3 regions of the Paenibacillus thiaminolyticus genome follow, and region 3 is predicted to be linked to each of the others. Evidence: riboswitches for the same ligand, from Rfam matches in the RefSeq annotation. Region 3 holds a riboswitch; each other region holds the start of a gene.
The links. Region 3 has a riboswitch for S-adenosylmethionine ahead of FLT43_RS11000 (methionine ABC transporter ATP-binding protein). Riboswitches for the same ligand answer to the same signal wherever they lie in the genome.
Positions count from the first base shown of each region.

Region 1: another riboswitch for S-adenosylmethionine. It lies ahead of metA (homoserine O-acetyltransferase MetA); the one in region 3 lies ahead of FLT43_RS11000 (methionine ABC transporter ATP-binding protein).
Region 2: another riboswitch for S-adenosylmethionine. It lies ahead of FLT43_RS23285 (methionine ABC transporter ATP-binding protein); the one in region 3 lies ahead of FLT43_RS11000 (methionine ABC transporter ATP-binding protein).

Region 1 is NZ_CP041405.1:2,135,551-2,142,147, forward strand. Features, by position in the region: gene FLT43_RS09590 (trans-sulfuration enzyme family protein) at 1-1,084, opposite strand, end outside; gene FLT43_RS09595 (aminotransferase class I/II-fold pyridoxal phosphate-dependent enzyme) at 1,081-2,265, opposite strand; gene metA (homoserine O-acetyltransferase MetA) at 2,265-3,206, opposite strand; SAM riboswitch class I at 3,324-3,476, opposite strand; gene corA (magnesium/cobalt transporter CorA) at 3,981-4,916, shown strand; gene FLT43_RS09610 (HRDC domain-containing protein) at 5,014-6,075, opposite strand; gene FLT43_RS09615 (DUF3055 domain-containing protein) at 6,302-6,597, shown strand, end outside.
Region 2 is NZ_CP041405.1:5,238,827-5,245,423, forward strand. Features, by position in the region: gene FLT43_RS23275 (UbiD family decarboxylase) at 1-1,323, shown strand, start outside; gene FLT43_RS23280 (Cthe_2314 family HEPN domain-containing protein) at 1,339-2,040, shown strand; SAM riboswitch class I at 2,112-2,262, shown strand; gene FLT43_RS23285 (methionine ABC transporter ATP-binding protein) at 2,390-3,415, shown strand; gene FLT43_RS23290 (methionine ABC transporter permease) at 3,415-4,083, shown strand; gene FLT43_RS23295 (MetQ/NlpA family ABC transporter substrate-binding protein) at 4,221-5,063, shown strand; gene FLT43_RS23300 (VOC family protein) at 5,135-5,371, shown strand; gene FLT43_RS23305 (SDR family oxidoreductase) at 5,461-6,246, shown strand; gene FLT43_RS23310 (sugar diacid recognition domain-containing protein) at 6,432-6,597, shown strand, end outside.
Region 3 is NZ_CP041405.1:2,439,298-2,445,894, reverse strand. Features, by position in the region: gene FLT43_RS11015 (iron-containing alcohol dehydrogenase family protein) at 1-1,016, opposite strand, end outside; gene FLT43_RS11010 (MetQ/NlpA family ABC transporter substrate-binding protein) at 1,100-1,945, opposite strand; gene FLT43_RS11005 (methionine ABC transporter permease) at 1,991-2,650, opposite strand; gene FLT43_RS11000 (methionine ABC transporter ATP-binding protein) at 2,651-3,655, opposite strand; SAM riboswitch class I at 3,775-3,885, opposite strand; gene FLT43_RS10995 (S9 family peptidase) at 3,957-6,317, opposite strand.

The sequences.
Region 1 (6,597 bases), 300 kb from region 3:
GAACCTGTCCCGGCATCGAGGCATGCGACATCATCGCCGGATAGGACAGGATGCTTTCCACCGCGCCGAGGCTGACCGCGACCAGCGGAAGCTTCACCTGGTTCAGCACCCGCTTCGCCCGTTCGCCGGAGCCGACATCGAACGAGACGACCGCGCCATAGCCCGCGGACTGCTTCTCGTGAACGGTGCGGCGCGGATGATCCGCCAGGCCGGGATAATAGACCCGGCTGATGTCGCTTCGTTCCTGCAGCCAGGCCGCCAAGCGGCGGGCGCTCTGCTCGCTGTGGCTCATCCGTGCCCCCAACGTCTTCATTCCGCGCATGAGCAGCCAGCTGTCCTGCACGCCAAGCACCGTGCCAAGGCCGTTCTGAAGCTGCTTGATGCGCGCGCCCAGCTCCTCGGTCGCCGTCACAATCAGACCGGCCAGCACGTCGCTGTGTCCGCTCAGGAACTTCGTCGCGCTGTGGAGCACAATGTCCACCCCGTGGGCGATCGGCAGCTGATGATACGGCGTCATGAACGTGTTGTCCAGGAGCGTCAGCAAGCCGTGCTCCTTCGCCCAGCCGCATACCTCCGCAATGTCGGTAATTTTGAGGGTCGGGTTGGACGGTGTCTCCATATAGACCGCCTTCGTATTCGGACGCAGCGCTGCCTTCACCTGATCGATATCGGTCATGTCGACGAAGGTCGATTCGATCTTAAGCCGGTTCAGAATCGTCGTCAGCAGACGGTAGGTTCCACCGTATACATCCTCGGTTACGATAATATGATCGCCTGCGGAGAAGAGCAGGAAGGCGGAGGAGATCGCCGCCATCCCAGAAGCGAACGCGTATCCGTTCGTTCCCCCTTCCAGCACGGCGATATGATCCTCCAAGGCCTGCCGGGTCGGATTGCCCGAGCGCGAGTAATCGAATTCCGGCGGGTCGTAAATATCGTGATGATGGAACGTCGTCGCCTGATAAATCGGCACGCTAGACGCGCCCGTCGTCTTGTCGCTTTCCCCGCCGAAATGAATCAGCTTCGTTGTAAAATCGAGCGCCTGTCCTTGCTTCAACTCCGGCTTCTCTTTGTCTGATTCGCTCATCCCTGCTCCACCTCCAACCGGGCAGCTTCCAGCGCTTGCGCCAGATCTTCGATCAGGTCGTCGACATGCTCAATGCCGACGGAGAAGCGCAGCAGCCGATCGTCCACCCCGATCCGGTCCCGAATCTCCGCCGGGATATCGGCGTGAGTCTGCACCGCCGGATAGGTCATCAGCGACTCGACGCCGCCCAGGCTCTCCGCGAACGCGATCAGCTTCAGATGGCGCAGAATCGGATCGACATAGCGCGCATTCTTCAAGCGGAAGGAGAAGATGCCGGTGTTGCCGGAAGACTGGCGACGTTGAATCTCGCAGCCCGGATGATCGGCCAGACCGGGATAATAGACCGCTTCGACAGCCGGGTGCTCCAGCAGCCATTCCGCGAGGCGGGTCGCATTGTATTCATGACGCTCCATCCGCAGCGCCAGTGTCTTCATGCCCCGCATCAGCTGGTACGAATCCGACGGGCTCAGCACAGCGCCGATCGAGTTGTGGAGGAAAGCCATCTCCTCCGACAACTCGCTGCCCTTGGTCACGATAAGACCCGCCAGCACATCGTTGTGGCCGCCGAGATACTTCGTCGCACTATGTACGACAATGTCCGCTCCAAGCTCCAGAGGACGCTGGAAGAATGGCGTCAGCAGCGTATTGTCCACAATCGTCAGCAGGCCGTGCTTATTCGCCCAGGCCGCCACCCGCTCAATATCCGTAATCATCATCAGCGGATTGGTCGGCGTCTCGATGAAGACCGCCTTCGTCTGCGGCGTGCGGGACGACTCCAGCGCATCCAGATCATTCGTGTCGACATAGGTTGCGGTGACCCCGCAGCGGGACCATATCCGCTCCAGCAGACGGTACGTCCCGCCGTACAGATCGAGCGACACGATCAGATGATCGCCTTGCCCGAATTTGGCGAACACCGTCTGTATCGCGGCCATGCCCGAGCTGCAGGCGAAGCCGGCATCGCCCTGCTCTAGGGCGGCTGCCGCTTCCTCCAGCACCGTGCGCGTCGGATTCTTCGTCCGGATATAATCGAAGCCCGTGCTCTGTCCCAATCTCGGATGACGATAGGCGGTAGCCTGGTAAATCGGATAATTAACGGATCCTGTGGCCGGATCGTTAACCGACCCGATCTGAGCAAGACGGCTTTCTATGCGGTAATCGGCTTCGTTGCGCTCCACCATTATGCGTTGGCCCCTTCCTTACGCAATACGGCTCTGCCCAGTTCGTACGGCGTTTCCTGATAGACATAGTAGTTCAGCCAGTTCGAGAACAACAGATTGGCGTGCGCGCGCCACGACGAACGCGGCTGGCGTGACGGATCGTTGTTCGGGAAGTAATTGACCGGCAGCTCCATCTCCATCCCTTTGGCGGTATCCCGATCATATTCCCATTTCAACGTGCATGGGTCGTACTCGGAATGACCTGTCACGAAGATATGCTTTCCGTCCCGCGTGGCCGCGAGATATACGCCCGCCTCATCTGACTCGGCGAGAATATCCAGCTCCGGGACGCGTTCCACGTCCTCGCGGCGAACCTCCGTATGCCGGGACTGAGGCACGAGGAACACGTCATCGAAGCCTCGCGTCAGCTTCACATTGTCCAAGGTCGTACAATGCGGATACACGCCGAAAATTTTGCGTTCGAGCGGATATTTCGGAATGCCGTAATGGAAGTATAATCCAGCCTGGGAAGCCCAGCAAATATGGAACGTGGACGTCACATTTGCGGAAGACCATTCCATAATGCGGCATAGCTCGCTCCAATAGGTCACTTCCTCGAAGTCCATCTGTTCAACCGGCGCCCCCGTAATAATCATGCCGTCGAATTGCTGTTCCTCGATTTCATCGAATGTCTTATAGAATGCAGATAAATGTTCAGCGGATGTATTTTTGGACGTGTGCGTCGCTGGATGAAGCAGCGTCACATCCACTTGCAGCGGCGTATTGCCAATGAGTCGCAGCAGTTGCGTCTCGGTCGTTTCTTTCGTCGGCATCAGATTCAGGATGACAATTCGCAAGGGACGGATATCTTGGTGATACGCGCGGGTTTCGTCCATCACGAATATATTCTCCTGAAACAATATTTCTTTGGCCGGCAAATGATCGGGAATCTTAATCGGCATGACGCTCTCCTCCTTCATAAAATCCATCATAGATTGGTTGTCGCTTGCGGTATGAGGGTACAAAAAAACCTTTCCCGACATTCGAGAAAGGTTATGCATAGCCTAAATCATGCGCCTCTCTCATCTGTCAGCAGCAGTCTTCTGACCGCTACCGCAAGAATTAGCACCGTGCGCGCCGCAGATACGTCCTTAACATGCAAGAACGGTTCTGCGCATCTGCCGGTTGCCGGGTTTCATCGGGCTTGTCCCTCCACCTGCTCTTGATAAGATTGCTAACATTGCATATTCGATTGCAGTCCTGTGAAGCCGAATAGGACTTTGTAATAATTTAAAGCTAAGTCAAGCAATAAGTCAAGAGGAAAATCACCTTTTGCTCCTTCCCGCATATCGTATTCCATGCACGTTGCAGCAAGCCGATTTTTTCTTGAAAAAAGGACGTGCCGAGCGGTATACTAAACTGGTGCTTGAGCGGCACTGTTGTCATAAAGCGTTCGAAGATTATCGTAAATCATTTCAATTGGGGTGAATTTCGGATGGATGGCGACCCGAGGCAATGCCGAGGTACGAACGGACAACCGAATAAGGCGATTCGGCGGGACCCCGTGCAGCTTGACGGCTGTCGCGTTCTGTCATTATGCCCATCCCCGAGCATCATGCGCGATTAGCTGCCGTGCCCTGGGGTGAACGGCCCTCATCTGCATCTTCCCTGCGCGAATCGTCTGAACAGACGAAGCAAGCTGCCGCATCCGACATGCGGCCGAAGGGGAGAGAGCAATGAAAATCCGTCTAGTTAACGAAGGCGTCTTTACGCCGGTGGATGACATACAGATGACACTGACTCCGCCGGAGAGCGGCTTCTATTGGTTAGATGCCGATCTTGAAGATTTGGTCGAGCTGCAGCCTTTGTTCTCCATTCATGATCTCGCGGTCGAGGACTGCATGAGCGAGGAAGAGCAGCGGCCCAAAATCGAAATCTATGAAAATCATTATTTCATCGTTCTGAACAGCATCCGGTTCGACGATGAGGAAATATTCCTGCGGGCCTTGAACATATTCCTCGGCAAGCACTACATCATCACCGTCACGAAGCAGAAAATCAATGAATTGCGGATGGTCAAGCCGATGCTGTGGGAGCAGCAGGTAAGCGCGGCCGACCGCATGCTGTACCACTTAATCGATATCTTGGTGGATAATTACTTCTCGGTAGCCGATCGAATCGAAGCCAAGATTGACACCTTGGAGGAAGAGCTGATCGTCAGCGCCAAGAAAGCCCATTTGAACGCGATCATCAGTCTTCGCAGCGAGATTCTGTGGCTGAAGAAAGGGCTGGCCCCGCAAAAAGAAGTACTGATCGTCCTGTACCGGAAGGATCTCCGGCTGATCGATGACGATCTGCAGAAGTACTTCCGGGATATCTATGAAAATGCGGTCAAAGTCTCCGAGACGTTCGAGACATTCCGCGACCTGATGGGCAACTTGCGGGAATCGTATCAGCTCAGCATCGCCAACCGCGCGAATGATATTATGCGCGTATTTACCGCGATTACGACGATCTTCATGCCGCTGACGCTTATTACCGGCATTTACGGCATGAACTTTGAGTTTATACCATTCATGTCATGGGGATACGGGTCGATCTATATTATCGGCTTTATGCTCATACTCGGGGCCCTGATGTTCTACCTGTTCCGCAAAAAAGACTGGATCTAAACAGATTCCGAAATCCGTCCTTATACACATACGCACGATAAAGCGCAAGCCCGCCTCCCGCTCCAAGGGATGCGGGCTTGTTCATGCTTCCCTCGGATTAACCCGCCTTCGCCTGCCGCGCCTCCCGGTTCTTCCGTCTGCGGTGCAGAAGCCGGAGGAGGCGAATTCGTTCATAATTGGTCTGGAGCTCGGGAGCCGGCAGCTCCAGCGCCGCTTCGCCGAATGCCTTAATATAGATCGGCTTGATGTACTCGTCCCCCAGTTCAATGAGGGCGGACTCGACCGCTTCGCGCTCGACGGGAGGCATGGAAGCCAACTCCTCCTCGGCCAGCCCTTCGATCGCGCCGCCTTCCTTCGTAATCTTCTCGATGCGCATAATTAATTCGCGCCGATCCACCTGCAGCCGATCCATCAGCTGCTCGATCCCCATCCCTTGCTGCAGCCCTTCCATCAACAGACGGCGCTCCGATATTTTGGCCAGTTCATTTGCCTGCTTCGCTTCCCATTCCGCATAGACCCATCTGGCGAATTCAGGTTCGCTCACGGCGTCCGCCACCCAATCCAGCGGGAAATCCGTCGTGCGGGCATACTGCTTCGCGATCTGAATAATCTCTTCGCCGAAGTCACGGACCTTCACGACGCCGAAGCCGGGTATCTGCTCCAACTCCTCCAACTGCTGCGGCAAATAGGCGCTGACCATGCGAAGCATCCGGTTCGACGCAATCCAGTAAGGAGCGCGTCTGAGCCTCGTGGCCGCTTCCCTGCGCCATTGGGCCAGCCGATCGTACACTTCCGCATTCGGATGGAGATCGGCATAGCAGGCGATCCACTCCTGCTGCTCCCGCATGCGGCGCTCATGAATGTCCACCTCCGGAACGAAGCCGAGCGACAGCCGGTAGCCTGCGCTCATGAGCCGTGCCATGCCCCGCCGCAGCGATGCCCGCATCTCGGCCCAATCGCCGCCTTCGAACCAGATCTCCGGCTCTGCTCCTTCGGCCTCCCACAGCACCATCCATTGGCCCTGCTCCTCGCCTGCCGTCAGGAGCCCGAAGGGAGCCGTGTACGAGTCTTCCTTCCGCTTGCCGCCACGCTTCAGGCGCTTCTCGCTCCCCTCCTCCTCCATGCCTCGCTCCAATCGCACCATCCATACAACCTGCATGATCTACCTTCCTCCTTCTCGCTTCTCAATGCCACCCATACCTAAAGGCATAAAAAAGAAAGCACCTCTTCCCATGCGGCTTGCGCATCATGAAGAGGTGCTTCCTCGTCCTAGTTATGAGTTTATATTAGATTATAGCATGATTGCAGAATCTGTCAATTAATTATGGCCTTTTCGCGAGCGTGCGGTATAATGATAGCGTTACCGATACAAGGAGGCTCGTCCCATGAGTGCACATGAACTCGATTTTTTGGCCGATCACACCGAAGCGACATCCACGAGGTTCGTTACGTTCATCGGCGGCAGCATGCGCCGCTTCGATCTCGCGCTAACCGCGACCACCCGCTTCTATGGCAAGACGCTCGTCACCGATCTGCAGAGCGGCCTGACCGCCATTCTCGGACAGGACGATCTGGAGGAGGAAGGCTATCTTGAGCACTTCTACCGGTTAACGGATGAAGAGGCCGCCGATCTCCGCCAATTCCTGTCCCTCGTCGTCGGCGCGGCGCATTTTACCGACTG
Region 2 (6,597 bases), 2.8 Mb from region 3:
ATTACCCTCCCGCTCGTCTACACCGAGCATCCCGCACGCAAGGGCAGCGATCATAACCTGGGAATGTACCGGGTTCAAATATACGATGACGAGACGACCGGAATCCACTGGCAGATTCAAAAAGGCGGCGGCTTCCATTATCATGAAGCCGAGCTCCGGAACGAGGCGCTGCCGGTGTCCATCTATGTCGGCGGCCCGCCCGCATTGATTGCGGCAGCCATCGCGCCGCTCCCGGAGAAGCTGCCGGAGCTGCTCATGGCCTCCTTCGTCATGGGCGAGCGCCTGCCTGTCGTGGACAGCGGCTTCGAAGGGCATCGCATTCCGGCGGAAGCTGAGTTCGTCATCCAGGGCTACGTGCCTCCGCATGAGCGGCGGCTGGAAGGGCCGTTCGGCGACCATTACGGCTATTACTCGTGGGCGCATGAGTTCCCGATTGTCAATGTGAAGCACATGTACCACCGCAAGGACGCGATCTACCCGGCGACGATCGTCGGCAAGCCGCGTCAGGAGGACTACTATTTGGGCGAGTATCTGGTCAAATTGCTGTCACCGGCCTTCCCGATGGTCATGCCGAGCGTGCGCAAGGTGCATCCTTATCCGGAGACAGGCGTCCATTCTCTGGCCGCTGCCGTCGTCCGGGAGAGCTATTCCCGCGAGGCGATGCTGAGCGGCTTCCGGATTCTCGGGGAAGGCCAGCTCAGCCTGACCAAATTCCTGATGCTCACCGATCAGGATGTCGATCTGGACAATTTCGCGCAGCTGATGGAGAACGTATTGGAGCGCTTCCAACCGGAGTCGGACCTGTATGTGCTCAACAATACGTCACATGATACGCTCGATTATACCGGGCACAAGCTGAATCACGGCAGCAAGGGCATAATGCTGGGGGTCGGCGAGCCGGTCCGCGAGCTCCCGCATACGTATGAGGGAGGCCCGATTGACGAAATATCGGATGTGGCCGTATTCTGCCGCGGTTGCCTGACGATGTCCGGAGCGTCCTATGAGGCCGAGCCGCAGTTGGCGGAACGGCTGATGGAGCGGTTGGCCGCGCAGGAGACGCCTTGGCCGCTCGTATTCCTGGTGGACGATGCGCAAGTGGCCCGCACGCAGCTGTCTTTCCTGTGGACGGTGTTCACTCGCTTCAACCCTGCTTCTGATATATACGCGCGGATGGAAGTCCGAAATCACCACATTGCGTATCAACTGCCGATTGTTATTGATGCGCGCATGAAGCCGGGCTACCCGGACGAATTGTTCCCGCGCGAAGATATCGTGCAACGGGTGGACGATCGTTGGAAAGACTATTTCCCGAACGGATTCTAATCGGGGGTGGTCACGATGCTGCGAAGCCTGTTCGGGGAAGCGCCCCGCAGGGATGAAGGCGCGTTGAAGGAAGCGATGGAAGCGATAGACCGCTATCTGTCGCATGTAAGGAAGCAGATGGACAACGGCGGGGATCCGGGGCATTACTGGCGCAAAATCGAAATCTGGACGGTAGGGCTTCGCACATCGCTCGATGAGCTGGAGCAGAGCATCTATGCTTCCGGCAAGTATGCGGAGCGGGTGACGAAGCAGTATCAGGAAGATATGAATGATCATGAATTGGATGATTATTACCGTCACGTCTACTTTTACAAAAATGCGTTCATCCGCGTCTTCTCCATCCTGGACAAGCTGGGGACGCTGCTGAATGAGGTGCTGCGGCTGGAGACGGAGCAAATGAAGCATTTGTTCTCTTACTTCACGGTGCTCCGCCGGCTGCATCTGACAGGCAGGCATCCGCGCCTGACCGACAAGCTGTCCGGCCTCAAGCAGCTGCATGGAGAAGCGATGCAGCGCCTGCGCACACGCCGCAATACCGAGATTCACTATATGAATGCGGAGATGCAGGACGATCTGTGGCAGCGGCACCGCAGCTTGAACAGCAAGCTGCGGCTGGAGGATATCCAGGCGAATATGGACGATGTGGAAGAAGGCATGCAGATGGTGTGCGGCGCGCTTACCGCTTCGTTCCGGGCTCTCGTTACCCTGGAAAAATGAAACGTAAGGTAAGAAAAGTCAATTGACAATATCCGAGTAATATCATATACTTTGAATAATTTCATAACGATTTCTTATCAAGAGTGGCGGAGGGACAGGCCCTGTGAAGCCCGGCAACCGATCCTGCAACCCGTATTTGCACGCAGCTTACCGCTGCCGCAAGATTGCAGGATGTCAATGGTGCTAATTCCTTCAGAACGGATAAGTTCTGGCAGATAAGAAAGGGCGCTAACCCACCTGCACACGAGAAGCACATGATACAGCCCCCTTTTGGCATCTGCCAAGAGGGGGCTTTTGGCGTGAATACAGAGATACAGGCCACCGCTAATTAGGAAGGGGAAAACTATCATTGATTCGTCTGGAGCATATCAGCAAACAATATGAAGTCAAAGGCAAGCTATCCGGACCTCTCGCATTGAACGATGTCAGTTTGACGATAGAGCAGGGAGAAATTTTTGGCATTATCGGCCACTCCGGGGCCGGCAAGAGCACACTGCTGCGCAGCATCAACCTGCTGGAGCGCCCGACCTCCGGGAAGGTGTTCGTGGATCAGGTGGACATGATGAAGCTGTCGAAGCGGGAGCTGCAGGAGCAGCGCAGCAAGATCGGCATGATTTTTCAGCATTTTAATCTGCTGTCCTCGGCGACCGTGTTCGACAATGTCGCATTCCCGCTGCGGCTGCAGAATGCGTCTGCCGCCCAAGTGAAGGCGAAAGCGGATGAATTAATCCGTCTCGTCGGTCTCGAGGAGCACCGCAATAAATATCCGGCGCAGTTGTCCGGGGGACAGAAGCAGAGGGTCGGCATTGCGCGAGCGCTTGCCAACGATCCGAAGGTGCTGCTCTGTGACGAAGCGACTTCTGCGCTCGATCCGCAGACGACGCAATCGATTCTGGAGCTGCTGCTCGATATTAACCGGCGCTTCGGCATCACGATCGTTCTCATCACCCACGAGATGCATGTCATTCAGGCGATATGCGACCGGGTCGCGGTCATCCATGCCGGCGAGATTGCAGAGCATGGCAAGGTCGTCGATGTCTTCCTGAAGCCGCAGCATCCGGTAACGAGGGAATTCATTATGGAGGAGCGCCATGACGCCGACCTGCAGCCGTGGATGGCCTTCCAGGGGCAGGCAGGAGACCATTCGCGCGTCGTCAAGATCAATTACTTGGGCGATGTGACGTATGAGCCTGTGCTGCAGACCGTCCTTACCGAGGCGGGGGTCCGCTTCACGATATTGCAGGGGACGATATCGCGCATGAAGGATACTCCCTATGGCCAATTGGTCGTTCGGCTGGACGGCGGCCAGCCGGATGTCGATAGATCGCTCTCCGCGCTGAAGGATAGAGGACTTGAAGTGGAGGTGATCGCCTAATGAAGGATCTGGATTTCTCCAAAATCAACTGGGGCGATATTGGAACGGCGACAAGCGACACGCTGGCGATGATGCTGTTCTCCGTCCTGTTCACGATCGTTATCGGGCTTCCGCTCGGCGTACTGCTTTATTTGACAGGAAAATCAAAAGGAACGGCCGGGAGAACCGTATATTTCGCAGTTTCTTTCATCGTCAACATTTTGCGTTCCGCGCCGTTCGTGATTCTGATGATCGCGCTGATTCCGGTCACCCGGATGATTGTCGGCACCTCGATCGGGGTCGAAGGCACGATTCCGCCGCTCGTTATTGCGGCTGCGCCATTCTTCGCCCGGCTGGTGGAGACCTCGCTGCGCGAGGTGGACCGCGGCGTCATCGAAGCCGCGCAGGCAATGGGCGCTTCGACCTGGCAGATCGTGCGCAAGGTGCTGCTGCCGGAGGCGATGCCGGGCCTTATCGCCGGCGCGACGATTACGGCCGTCACACTCGTTACCTATACGGCAATGTCAGGCATGGTCGGCGGCGGCGGTCTTGGGGACTTGGCCATTCGATACGGGTATCACCGCTACGAATTTGAAGTCATGATCATTTCGATTTTTATTATGGTGCTGCTCGTGCAAATTCTGCAATGGATTGGCGACGCATTCGTCCGCCGGTTCACCCGGAAGTAGCCATCCGGCCATGGCCCGCATGGGTCCGGCTGCGGAGATCGTCAGGAATTCGCTCGGTACCGAGCTTCCATATAGAAGTGTGTGTGAACGACCTCTATAACATCAAAATGGGGAATTAACGGGAGGAGAAGAGAGACATGAAAAAATGGACGTATGTATTGACGTTGATAGCGCTGATTGGCGTGCTCGCGGCTTGCGGCAGCAAGTCGTCGACCGGAACGGATACGGGTTCGTCGAACGCGGCGGGCGGAGAAGGCGGGACGGTGAAGCTGGTTGTTGGCGCATCGCCGGTGCCGCATGGCGAGATTCTGAACCATATTGCGCCGAAGCTGAAGGAGCAAGGCATTGAACTCGAGGTCAAAGAGTTCACGGACTATGTGCAGCCGAACGTGCAGGTGCACGAGAAGCAGCTGGATGCGAACTTCTTCCAGCACAAGCCGTACATGGACAATGAAGTGACGGAAAAGGGCTATGATCTTGTAAGTGTCGGGAACGTGCATGTGGAGCCATTCGGCGGGTATTCGAAATCGATCAAATCGATCGATGAACTGAAGGATGGAGATACGGTATCGATTCCGAACGATCCAACCAATGGCGGGCGCTCGCTCCTTCTGTTGGAGAAGCAAGGTCTGATCAAGTTGAAGGAAGACGCTGGCCTGAACGCCGGTGTGAAGGATATTATCGAAAATCCGAAAAATCTGAAATTCAAAGAGCTCGAAGCAGCCATGCTTCCTCGTACGCTGGATGAAGTCAACTTGGCGCTTATCAACACGAACTTTGCGCTGGAGGCCGGACTTAATCCGACGGAGGATGCCCTCTTCATCGAGGACAAGGATTCCCCGTATGCGAACATCCTGACAGCGCGGAGCGACAACAAAGACAGCGATGCGATCCAGAAGCTGCTGGCTGCGCTGCAATCGGATGACGTGAAGCAGTTCATCAGCGAGAAATACGAAGGCTCCATCGTTCCAGCATTTTAAGAAGCGTTATCTTTGGTCTTCGAATGGCCCCCTTGCACGGCAGCATGTTTGCCATGCAAGGGGGTTTTTGCATGCGTGCGGAAATGATCATGGGCGAGACGCCCCTCACGTTGTTGAAGACGGAAGCTTCATCGTTCCGGCCGGCCGCGGAGGCGGCATTCAATTTCTATGTGAAGGATGCGGAAGCCGCTCATCGGCACTTACAGGCTGCTGGAGTTGAGGTATCGGCGGTGGAGGAAGGAGAAGGCGTGCAGTGGTTTTTATTTCAAGATCATTGCGGCAATGCCCTGGAGGTATGCTCCTTCTAAGGCCGTGTGCTGCCTCGCCTCAAGTTGTTCTGCCCTGGCAAATCGCATATACTGAAGAGGAATGATGCGGAAGCCGGGAGGAGGAGATGATGTTGGAACAGGAGCGCAGGATTGCGCTGATTACAGGCAGTGCCAAAGGGCTGGGGAAGATGTCCGCGCTCGCCTTGGCCGAAGCCGGACATGACATTATTCTGAATTACATGCATAGCGAAGGCGAGGCAACTGAGCTCCAACGCCGGATTGCTTCCATAGGAGTCCGCTGCTTGCTCGTGCAAGCCGACATCTCGAAGACGGAAGATGTCAAGCGTCTCGTCCATACGATGAATGAACGAATAGGCATGGCGGATATCGTCGTCAACAATGCCGGACCCTTCGTCCGGGAACGCCGCCTGTTCGCTGACTATACCGAAGAGGAAATATTGTTCCTGCTGAACGGCAATCTGACCGGGGTCATGCTGCTCGATCATATGCTGCTCCCTTCCATGCGCCGGCGCGGGTGGGGGAGAATCATCCATTATGGATTCGGCCATGCGGGAGAAGCGCGTTCGTGGCCGCACCGTGCGGTATACGCCGCAGCCAAGGTCGGGCTCGTCTCTTTTACGAAGACGCTTGCTGTGGAGGAGGCCCCGTATGGCATTACGGTCAACATGATCTGCCCCGGAGATATTCGCGGCGACAACAAGGAGCGGCGCATCGACGAGGTGCAGGGCGTGAAGGATGAAGAGACGCCGCGCGGCCGCCCAGGCACGGGCGAGGATGTGACCCGGGTCATTCGCTTTCTGTGCGAGGAGCAATCGGATTTCTTCACGGGCAATATCATGAATGTATCGGGCGGACTCGACCCGATACGGGCCAATATCGGCAATCTTACGTGATTCGGGGAACGAGAAACTCGGGCGTGCGGTTATAAAAGTTTATTTTTTGAACAACCTCTAGTAAGGGTGTATATTACGTTATGCTGGAGCTTAATGCCCCTGTCCTGACAAGAGCGCGGTTCGCCGCGCTTGCCGGATGGAGGGCGTTTTTTCATATCGCGTGAGATGAACAGGTGGTAGATCAGATGAGCAGACTGACAAAAGAATTAGCGCAGGAAATTGTGACGAGGACGATGCAAGTGATTCACTATAACGTCAACGTCATGGATGAACGGGGACGGATTATCGGATCCGGAGACCGTTCGCGGATATATCAGAAGCATGAAGGGGCGGTCATTGCGATTGAGCGGA
Region 3 (6,597 bases):
GATTCCTGCGGAAGGACCGATGCGGCCGCGACGCGGTCCAGCGTCTCGCGATCCGAGGCGGACAGCCCGAGATCAGACAGGCAGCGGGGAAGGCCCATATCCCGGTAGAACGGCAGCAGCCGCTCGACCTCGGGCAGGTTGCCCTCCAGCGTGAGCTGGACGAGAATGCCATAGGCGACCTTGTCCCCGTGCAGCAGGTGATGCGTCGCCGGGGCTGCCGTCAGCCCATTATGGATGGAATGGGCTCCCGCGATCCGGCCCGCATGGTCGCCGAAGCCGCCGACCGTGCCGCCCGTCATGATGATCGTCTCCACGGCGAGCGTGAACGCATCCGTCAATTGCTGCCGCTCGGCATCCCGCACGCTCTGCAGGCCATGCTCCAGCAGAGCGGTCTGACACAGGCGGGCCGTGAGGTGGGCGATCTGCACCGCCGCGGGCTGCCGGCTCCACTCGCGGACGAGCACGTCGGCCTCGTACCATTTGGCCAGCGTGTCGGCGATGCCGGCCCGCAGGTAAGCGGCTGGCGCGCGCAGGGCGATCTGCGGATCGACCAGCACCATGAGCGGACTTTTCGGATGGAGCGTATAATGCGTGAAGCGCCCCTGCTCATCGTAGAACACGCTGAGCGGCGTCCAGGCCGCACAGTTCGAAGCGAGCGTCGGCACGAGCACCGTGTCGAGTCCGGCTTCGATGCCTGCGGCCTTGACGAGGTCCATCACTTTGCCGCCGCCGACGCCGAGCACAATATCGGCCTGCGCCGCTCGCGCTTCGCGGGCGATCCGGCTGGCCTCCGCCAGCGTGCACTCGCCGCGGTACGGCAGCGGCAGAAGCGTCAGCCCCGTCTGTTGCGGCCAATACGGAGCTGCGGCCTCCCAGGAGCGCTCGCCGTGCACGACGAGCGCCCGGCGGCTGCCGTACGGCTGGAGCAGAGACTCCAGCCGATGCAGGATGCCGGCTTCACAGCGGTAGACGGCGGGAGCGCCTCTCACGATAAGCGGCTGATTCAGCGTTGTCATTTCCTAACCCCCCCTATCTATCCTAGTAATCCCCGCAATCCTGAATATCCTAGCAATCCTAGCAAATCCCCATTGGTTCTTCCTTATTTCCGGTTCAGCATCCACTCCGGCTTCCCGAACCCCTGGAACTGCTCATCGATAATCTGCTCGAATTCCGGCGATTCGACCGCTTCCTTCAGATCCTTCGCGAAGGCCTTGTCCTTGTCGGCCGTGTTGATGACGACCCGGTTGCGGTAGTCGTCCGGCATATTTTCCAGCTGCAGCGCATCCAGCAGATTCATCTTGGCCGCGAGCGCGAAGTTGCCCGGCACAAGGGAGATATCGGCGCTGTCGACGGCGCGCGGCAGCTGGCCGGCCTCGATCGGCTGCAGCACGAGCTGCTTCGGGTTGTCCTTGACGTCCTTCTCCGAGACGCGCAGCGGGTCAATGTCATCCTTCATCGTCAGCAGGCCGGCGTCCTGGAGCAGCCCCAGCGAACGGGCGAGATTGGTCGGATCGTTCGCCAGCGCGACGGTGCTGCCGTCGGCGATCTCGCCGAGCGCCTTGTACTTCGATGAGTAGATGCCCATTGGCGCCGTAGGCACGACGATGAGATCGGTCAGTTCCAGCTTGTTTTCCTTGGCGAAGTTATCCATGTAGATTTTATGCTGGAACAGGTTCGCGGCCAGATCGCCGTTGGACAGCGCCAGGTTCGGCTGCACGTAATCCCCGAATTCGACGATTTCGATCGTGTAGCCTTTTTTCTCCATGATCGGCTTGATCGCCTTCGTCAGCATATCGCTGTATGGGCCGGCGGTGGCCCCGAACTTCAATGTTTTGCGCTCTTCCTGCTTCGCATTGTCCCCGCCGCTGGAGGACGGGCCGCTGCCGCAGGCGGCCAACAGGCTGAGCGTCAGGATGAGCGAGAGAAGAATGGCTGTCTTTTTCATGATGATACCCTCCATATATATGTGAAATGATGTTGTAACCTTGCGTTAGCGCTTGTCTACCTTTTTGGCCAGGAAATCGCCGGCATATTGAATGAGCTGCACGAGACAGATCAGGACGATGACGGTGGTGAACATGACCGTATTGTCATAGCGGTAATAGCCGAACCGGATCGCCAGATCGCCGATGCCGCCTCCGCCGACCGTCCCGGCCATGGCCGAGTAGGCCACGAGGCTGATCGCGGTAATATTAATCCCTTGCACGATGCCGGGCTTCGCTTCGGGAAGCAGCACATCCTGGATGATCATCCAAGGTGTGGCCCCGATCGACACGGCAGCTTCGATAACGCCCTTGTCGATCTCGCGCAGCGCGGTCTCGACGAGCCGGGCGAAGAACGGGATGGCGGCCACCGACAACGAGACAGATGCGGCTGTCGGACCAATCGTAGTGCCGGCGATCAGCTTCGTCAGCGGCAGCAGGGTCACGAGCAGGATGATGAACGGAACCGATCGGATCATGTTGACGATGAAGCCGAGGACGACGCGGGTAAGGCGATTTTCGAGAAACAGTCCTTTATCCGTTACAAATAATATTATTCCAATAGGAAGACCCAGAATTAAAGCGACAACTAATGAGATGCCCACCATATACAAGGTCTGAAAAAACGCCTTGTACAGATCGGGCAAGATCTGTATGAGGGAGTCCATCTATCTGATTACCTCCAATCGGTGCGTTCGTGATGCGATATAATCCATGGCCCGCTGCACTTCGGACGGATTGCCGTTCAGCTCCAGGATGAGGATGCCGAGAGGCGTATCATGGATGTATTCGATCTTGCCATGCAGGATATTGCCTGTGACATCGAACTGCTTCAGCATGTCGGTAATGACGGCTTCCTCCGCCTGCGGCGCGACGAAGTGAATCTTGACGACGGTTCCCGTGCTGTGCCGGAGCAGGCGGTCGGGCAGATCGAATTGGAACAGGCTGTTGATGAAGGAGCGGGTCATCGGATGCTGCGGATCGGAAAAGATATCATAGACAGGCCCCTCCTCGACGACGCGGCCGTTCTGCATGACGGCCATCCGATCGCAGATTGCCTTGACGACTTCCATCTCATGGGTAATCAGGACGATTGTCAGCTTCCATTCACGGTTGATTTTTTGCAGCAGGTCGAGAATGGACTGGGTCGTCTCCGGATCGAGCGCGGATGTCGCCTCATCGCAGAGCAGCACATGCGGATCGTTCGCGAGCGCCCTGGCGATGCCCACCCGCTGCTTCTGGCCGCCGCTCAGCTGCGAAGGATAGACATCGCGCTTGTCGGACAAGCCGACCATCTCCAATAGCTCGGTCACCCGCGCTTCGATGTCCGCCCTGGATGTCCGGTTCGCCTTGAGCGCAAAGGCGATGTTCTCATAGACCGTCTTGGATCGAATCAGGTGAAAATGTTGAAAGATCATGCCGATCTTCAACCGGGCCTGCCGCAGCTGCTCGCCCTGCAGCTTGGTCAGATCGACGCCGTCGACGAGGATGCTGCCCGATGCCGGCTGCTCCAGCAGATTGATGCAGCGGAGCAGGGAGCTTTTGCCGGCTCCGCTTCGCCCAATGATGCCGTAGATGTCGCCCTTCTCTATCTGCAGCGAGACATTATCGACACCGACGACCGTTCCCGTCTTGCTTCGGTATTCCTTGATAAGATTCCTTATCTCTATCATCTCTCTCACACTCCAACGTTCATGCTGTATTGTCTCGTCCGGCCAGCATCTATTCCAGCGAATGAAAAAAAGCCTCTTTCCATGAGAGAAAGAGGCTGCTGCATTCCATCGATAGGAACCACTTATCTCTCAGAATGCCGCGCATTCTGTAGGATTTAGCACCTTTTACCATAATGGGTAAGGTTGCTGGACGTCATAGGGCCTATTCCCTCAGTCGCTCTTGATAAGGTCAAGATAATGAAATTGTCTTGTGAGAATCATACACAGGAATGCTGCGGTTGTCAATTTAATTTTCATTGGGTTAGTCGGGAATGGACAGAGCAGCCTGTGCGGGCAAGTGCTGCACCTCCGGCGCAATCTCATACTGGGCAGGCGGTTCGGCTCCGAGCAGATGCTTCACGAAATAGTCCCATTTCCGCCGGATAAAATAGCGGTTCGACTGAATGCTATGGCCGACGTTCGGCATGATGAGCAGATCGAAGTCCTTGTTCGCCCGGATCAGTGCGTCGACGAGCTGCATCGTATGCGCCATATGAACATTGTCATCCATATCGCCGTGCGCGAGCAGCAGCTTGCCCTTCAGATTAGCCGCCAGCTGTGCGTTGTCCTGACGGCCATACCTCTCCGGATGTTCCTTGTCGGCCAGTCCCTGGAACCGATCGCCCCATGCTGCAATGTAGGCCCGCTGATCGTGATTGCCGGCCCCCGAGACGGCGACGGAATAGACGTCGGGATAGGTCAGAATGGCCCGGGCCGAGCCGTAGCCTCCCCCGGAGACACCCCAGATGCCGACGCGCTTCGGATCGATGAACGGATATCGTTCGGCGAGCTGAGGGATGGCGGCGGCATGATCCGCTAATCCGGCCGCATGCTCGAGATTGCCGTCGGACGCGTCATGGAACGCCTTGGAGCGGTAAGGAGTGCCCGTTCCGTCCATCACGATCGTTACGAATCCGAGTTGGGTGAACGATTGCGATCCGCCGGAGAAATCGATGGCGGACTCCCACAGGAACGATTTCGGCGTATTGAGAAGCTGAGGTCCCCCGTAAAAATAATCGATCAGCGGATACTTCCGCCCAGGCTCGCAGGATGCGGGAGGGATCAAAATGCCGTATAGATCCGTAACCCCATCCGCCGCCTTGACCGTGAACCGTTCCGGAAGCTGATAGCCCTGCTCCAGCAGCAGCTCGATATCGGCCCGCTCCAGCTCCCGGACGAGGCTGCCGTCGTTGTGGCGAAGCACGGATACCGGAGGCAGATCGACGCGCGAATAGGTGTCCGTGAAGCAGCTCAGATCCGGAGCGAAGGCGATCTTATGATCCGCATCCTCCGGCGTCAGCAGCGTCAAGCCCGTCCCGTCAAGACGGATGCGGTACAGGTGCTGGAAGTACGGATCGCGCCCCGGTTCGCGGCCGCTGGCCGTGAAGTATATCCATTGCTGCCGCTCATCCACGGCCGCCAGCCGCCGGACGTTCCACTCGCCGGATGTAAGCTGACGGATGAGCTGTCTCGAGCGGCTGTCGAACAGATACAGATGAGCGTATCCGTCGCGCTCGGAGAGCCAGAGGGCGGTATCGTCGGCCAGCAGGCGGAAGTTCGGATCCGGCCGTAACTGTAGGTCCAGATTGCCGAAATGATACAGATCGATGAACAGGAACGTATCGCTCCGTTCTTCGATGGCGGTGCGGGCCGCCCCCGTCTCCGCATCGGCGGCAATCAGCTTGGCCGAACGGTAATCGCGGGCCATGGACAGATAGCAGACCTGCTTGCTGTCCTTGCTCCAGCAGGCCTGGGGGGCCAGAGGATTGAAGGGGCTGTCGGAACCGAGTATGATGCGGGGCGCGTCCACGACGATGCTGTCCTGCCGCTTAATATCGCAGATGACGATGTCGGCCAGCGGGATATGGGGATCGCCCGGACAAGCATAGCGTATCGAATGCCGGACAGGCCGGAGGTCCCCGCTTGCCGCAGAGGGCACGTGTTGGAGCAGATGAAGCTCGCGGAGCGAACGCTGATCGAGCCGCATTGTCATGAGCTTCGTCGAGTCGGGCGACCACAAGGCGGCCGGGAATGACTTGCCCTCGGGGCGAAGATTCAGGTTCATCGCCTCCACACTGCCTGTATAATCATAATAAGGCTCGCCGCCGAAGGTCAACTGCCGCACTTCCCCGCTCTCCACATGGCGGGTGAACAGATTATGCTTCTCGGCGTAGGCGCCCCACTGCCCGTCGGGGGAGAGCAGCTCATACGGCTCGGGCAGCGGCCGGTCCGGGGCCGGGAGGCGGGTGCACCGATAGCTGGACAGATCGCATTCCCAGCGTGCCCCGTCCATATCGAAGCGGATGAGATGGCATGATTCGGGCAGTTCCAGCCGATCCAGCTCCAAATGATGGCGATCCAGCGTCCGGCCAACCTCCTGGCTCAGGGAAGAAGCGAGACGTTCATGATCGAAGGCCGGCTTCGAGGCGTTCGTCTCGGGATCGGCGAGGATATACTCGGTTCCCTTCTCTCTGCCCAGCCGCACGTCGCAGCGGTACCAGAACCGGTTCCCGCCGTCCAGCCAGTTCGGCACGACGCGGCCGTTGAACACATGCTGCTGCCATTCGCTACTCAACAGCTTCGCGGCGCGATCATACTGTTCGCGGGATATTATGTTGCTCATATCGGCATTCCTCCTATTAAATTCGATGTATACTGCAGCTTCAGCTTCAGCTTAAGGAAGGATTATGAACGGAGTATGAACTCGGTATGGAGAAGGGATGGCCCAGCGGAAGGCTGGCTCAAATTCGCTTTCATTTCGATATGAAACGATCGGTTTTACAAATGTTCATTTCGCAGAAAGCAAGAATCGATGAAAATCCTATGTTTTCCATACTATCTCGGCATGAAACTTTGTCTTGACCGCAGAAAAATAAACTATGTATACTATGAGTTGATAAAAA